2 regions of the Shinella sp. R2-11 genome follow, and region 1 is predicted to be linked to the other one. Evidence: riboswitches for the same ligand, from Rfam matches in the RefSeq annotation. Region 1 holds a riboswitch; the other holds the start of a gene.
What was found. A riboswitch is a leader RNA that binds a small molecule or an ion and turns the genes downstream of it on or off. The one in region 1 is predicted to bind S-adenosylmethionine.
Positions count from the first base shown of each region.

Region 2: another riboswitch for S-adenosylmethionine. It lies ahead of ACZ1A1_RS23345 (O-succinylhomoserine sulfhydrylase); the one in region 1 lies ahead of metA (homoserine O-acetyltransferase MetA).

Region 1 is NZ_JBVAPC010000005.1:107,151-109,345, forward strand. It holds gene ACZ1A1_RS14750 (ABC-F family ATP-binding cassette domain-containing protein) at 1-847, shown strand, start outside; SAM riboswitch at 916-993, shown strand; gene metA (homoserine O-acetyltransferase MetA) at 1,053-1,976, shown strand; gene ACZ1A1_RS14760 (GNAT family N-acetyltransferase) at 1,980-2,195, shown strand, end outside.
Region 2 is NZ_JBVAPC010000013.1:1,408-3,602, reverse strand. It holds gene ACZ1A1_RS23345 (O-succinylhomoserine sulfhydrylase) at 32-1,216, opposite strand; SAM riboswitch at 1,261-1,339, opposite strand; gene ACZ1A1_RS23340 (2'-deoxycytidine 5'-triphosphate deaminase) at 1,419-2,195, shown strand, end outside.

The sequences.
Region 1 (2,195 bases):
GCTGACCGGCCAGCTCGAACCCGACAGCGGCACCGTCAAGCTCGGCACGAACCTTGAGATCGCCACGCTCGACCAGCGCCGCGAGGACCTGAACCTCGACGACACGCTCGCCCACTACCTCACCGACGGGCGCGGCGAGACGCTGCTGGTCAATGGCGAGCAGCGTCACGTCACCGGCTATATGAAGGAATTCCTGTTCCAGCCGGAGCAGGCCCGAACGCCGATCCGCAACCTCTCCGGCGGCGAGCGTGCCCGGCTGATGCTGGCCCGCATCCTCTCGCGCCCGACGAACCTCCTCATCCTCGACGAGCCGACCAACGACCTCGACATCGAGACGCTGGACCTGTTGCAGGAGATCGTCGCGGGCTTTGCCGGCACGGTGCTGCTCGTCAGCCACGACCGCGACTTCCTCGACCGCACCGTCACTTCCACTATCGCCCCCGCCGACCCGGAAAGCCCGGACGGCCGCTGGATCGAATATGCCGGCGGCTATACCGACATGATGGCCCAGCGCCGCGGCGCGATCGAAGAGAAGCGCAAGGCGGAAAAGGCAGAGAAGACCAAGGCCGCCGATACGTCGGCCGCCGCTTCCGCCGACGCAAAGGGCAAGTCGAAGCTCTCCTACAAGCAGAAATTCGCGCTGGAGAACCTGCCGAAGGAAATGGAGAAGGCGGAGAAGGAGATCGCCGCCCGCGAGGCAAAGATAGCCGATCCCAATCTCTTCACGAAGGACCCGGCCACCTTCAACCGGCTCGCCGCCGAGATGGAGAAGCTGCGCGACGGCCTGACGAAGATGGAGGAGGAATGGCTGGAGCTGGAGATGCTGCGGGAAGAGCTGGAGGGCTGAGGAGCCCTCGTCCTGCCCGCCGCCGCCAGAGAGCCGGCGGATTGATTCGCGCGCGCAGTAGCGCTATCTAGGAACCTCGTGGTGATTTGGCCGGCCGGCTTGCAGCCACGTTAAACAAGTCGCTAAAGGGCCGCGCGAGGAAGAGCCTTACGTGGACCGGTTGCGACATCGTTGCGGCCGGTTTTGTTTTGGATCGAGTTGAGACATGCCCATCAAGATTCCCGATACGCTCCCCGCCTTCCAGACCCTCGTCGACGAGGGTGTGCGGGTGATGACCGAAACGGTGGCGATCCGGCAGGACATCCGCCCGCTGCAGATCGGGCTGCTCAACCTCATGCCGAACAAAATCAAGACGGAAGTGCAGATGGCGCGCCTCGTCGGCGCCTCGCCGCTGCAGGTCGAGCTGTCTCTCATTCGCGTCGGCGGCCACCGCGCCAAGAACACCTCGGAAGAGCACCTGCTCGCCTTCTACGACACGTGGGAGGAGGTGAAGCACCGCAAGTTCGACGGCTTCATCATCACCGGCGCGCCGGTCGAGACCCTAGACTACGAGGACGTCACCTACTGGGACGAGATGAAGCAGATCCTCGACTGGACGGAGACCAATGTCCATTCGACGCTGAACGTCTGCTGGGGCGCCATGGCGGCGATCTACCATTTCCACGGAGTGCCCAAGCACACGCTGGAGGAGAAGGCCTTCGGCGTCTACCGCCACCATAACAGGAAGCCCTCGTCGGTCTATCTCAACGGCTTCTCGGACAATTTCGAGGTACCGGTCTCGCGCTGGACGGAGATTCGCATCGAGGACATCCGCAAGGTGCCGGAGCTCGACATCCTGCTCGATTCCGACGAGACGGGCGTCTGCCTAATCCAGGAGAAGGCCGGCAACCGGCTCTATATCTTCAACCATGTGGAATACGATTCCACGTCGCTCGCCGACGAATATTTCCGCGACGTCTCGGCGGGTGTGCCGATCAAGCTGCCGAAGAACTATTTCCCGCACAACGATCCATCCCTGCCGCCGCAGAACCGCTGGCGCGGCCACGCGCATCTCCTCTTCGGCAACTGGATCAACGAGATCTACCAGACGACGCCCTACGACCTTCAGAAAATCGGAACGGGAGCCTGAGCCATGAGCCGGATCGTCATTCGCCCCCTGCACAATGACGACGAAGGCGAATGGCGCCGCCTGTGGACCGCCTATCTCGCCTTCTACGAGACGGTGCTGCCGGAGGAGATCTTCGCCGCCACCTTCGCCCGGCTGACGGGCGAGCGGGCGGAGGGCGAATATCGCGGCCTCATGGCAACCCTCGACGGCAAGCCGGTCGGCCTTGCGCATTACCTCTTC
Region 2 (2,195 bases), on a different contig from region 1:
CCTCCTGTCGTTCTGATGTGCGTGTGGGTTTTTACGCCCCGACCCTGGAAAGCGCCCGCGCGAAATCCTCCAGCAGGTCCTCGCTGTCCTCGATGCCGGCGGAGAAGCGCACGGTGCCGGGCGAGATGCCGAGTTCGGCGCGGGCCTCGTCCGTCAGGTTCTTGTGCGTCGTCGTGGCGGGATGGGTGATGAGGCTCTTGGCGTCGCCGAGATTGTTGGAGATCTTCACCACCTCCAGTGCATCCTGCAGCGCGAAGGCCGCGTCCTTGCCGCCCTTCAGCTCGAAGCAGACGAGCGTCGAGCCGCCCGACATCTGCCGGGCGATGATGTCCGCCTGCGGATGGTCCTTGCGGCCGGGGTAGATCACGCGGGCGACTTGGCTCTGGTCGGCGAGGAAATCGGCGAGGCGGCTCGCATTCTCCGTCTGCTGCCTGACGCGCAGCGGCAGCGTCTCGATGCCTTTCAGCAGCGTCCAGGCATTGAACGGCGACATGGCGGGGCCGGTGTGGCGGAAATAATCCTGCAGGTGCTCGGCGATCCACTCCTTGTCGGAGAGCACGACGCCGCCAAGGCACCGGCCCTGCCCGTCGATATGCTTGGTGGCCGAATAGACGACGATATGCGCGCCGAGTTCCAGCGGCTTCTGGAAGAGCGGGGTCGCGAAGACATTGTCGACCACGACCTTCGCGCCGATCTGGTTGGCGAGCTTCGCCACGCCGGCAATGTCGACCACTTCCAGCGTCGGGTTGGTCGGGCTTTCGAGGAAGAACACCTTGGTATTCTTCCGGATCGCCTTTTCCCAGTTGGCAAGGTCGCGGCCGTCGACCAGCGTGCATTCGATGCCGTATTTCGGCGCCAGCGTCTCGACCACCCAGCGGCAGGAGCCGAAGAGCGCGCGGGCCGCGACGATATGGTCGCCGGCTTTCAGCTGGCAGAGGATGGCGGCGGTGACGGCGGCCATGCCGGAGGCGGTGGCACGGGCGTCTTCCGCGCCTTCCAAGAGGCACATGCGCTTTTCGAACATGTCGTTGGTGGGGCTCGCATAGCGGGCGTAGATGAAGCCGTCCGTCTCTCCCTTGAAGCGGGCTTCGGCCGCCGCCGAGGTGTCGTAGACGAAGCCTTGCGTCAGGAAGATCGCTTCCGCGGTTTCGCCATGCTGGGAGCGGGTGGTTCCGCCGTGAACGAGTTGGGTGGCCGGGCGCCAGGACTTGCTCATGTGATCGTCGCCTTCAAACAAAAAAACCGGCCGCGAAAGCAGGCCGGTTTGAATACCCGGCCTTTTTAGCTACTTGTTTTACGTGGCTGCAAGCCGGCCGGCCAAATCACCACGGGATAATCTGCTAATACTGCGGCCCCGCGCTTGCGTCAATTGCCGGCATTTGGTTTTGTGCGAGCCCTCTGAGAGGGACGGTACGACCATGGCTTCTGCGACGCGCAGCACGGGCATTCTGGCGGACAACGCCATTCGCGGCTTGTTCGAAAGCGGCAGGCTGAAGAGCGAGGCGGCGCTGGACGACGACCAGATCCAGCCGGCAAGCCTCGACCTTCGCCTCGGCGCGAAGGCCTTTCGCGTGCGCGCCAGCTTCCTGCCGGGCCCCTCCCATCTCGTCGCCGACAAGCTCGACCGGCTGCAACTGCACGTCATCGACCTTTCCGAGGGCGCGGTGCTGGAAACCGGCTGCGTCTACATCGTCCCGCTGATGGAAAGCCTCGACCTGCCGGCGGACCTCGCCGCCTCAGCGAACCCCAAGAGCTCCACCGGACGCCTCGATATCTTCACCCGTGTCATCACCGACCGCGCGCAGGAATTCGACAAGATCCCCGCCGGCTATTCCGGCCCGCTCTATCTGGAAATCTCGCCGCGCACCTTCCCCATCGTCGTGCGCCGCGGCTCGCGCCTGTCGCAGATCCGCTTCCGCAGCGGCAATGCCCTGCTCGGCGAAAGCGAGCTGCTGGCGCTGCATGCCTCGGACACGCTCGTCGCCAGCGAGACGCCGAACGTTTCCGGCGGCGGCATCGCGCTTTCCATCGACCTCAAGGGCACCGGCCCGGACGGCCTCATCGGCTATCGCGGCAAGCACCACACCTCGGTCGTCGATGTCGACCGCAAGAACCAGCACGATATCTTCGATTTCTGGGAGCCGCTGTTCAGCCGCGGCCGCAACGAGCTGATCCTCGATCCGGACGAGTTCTAC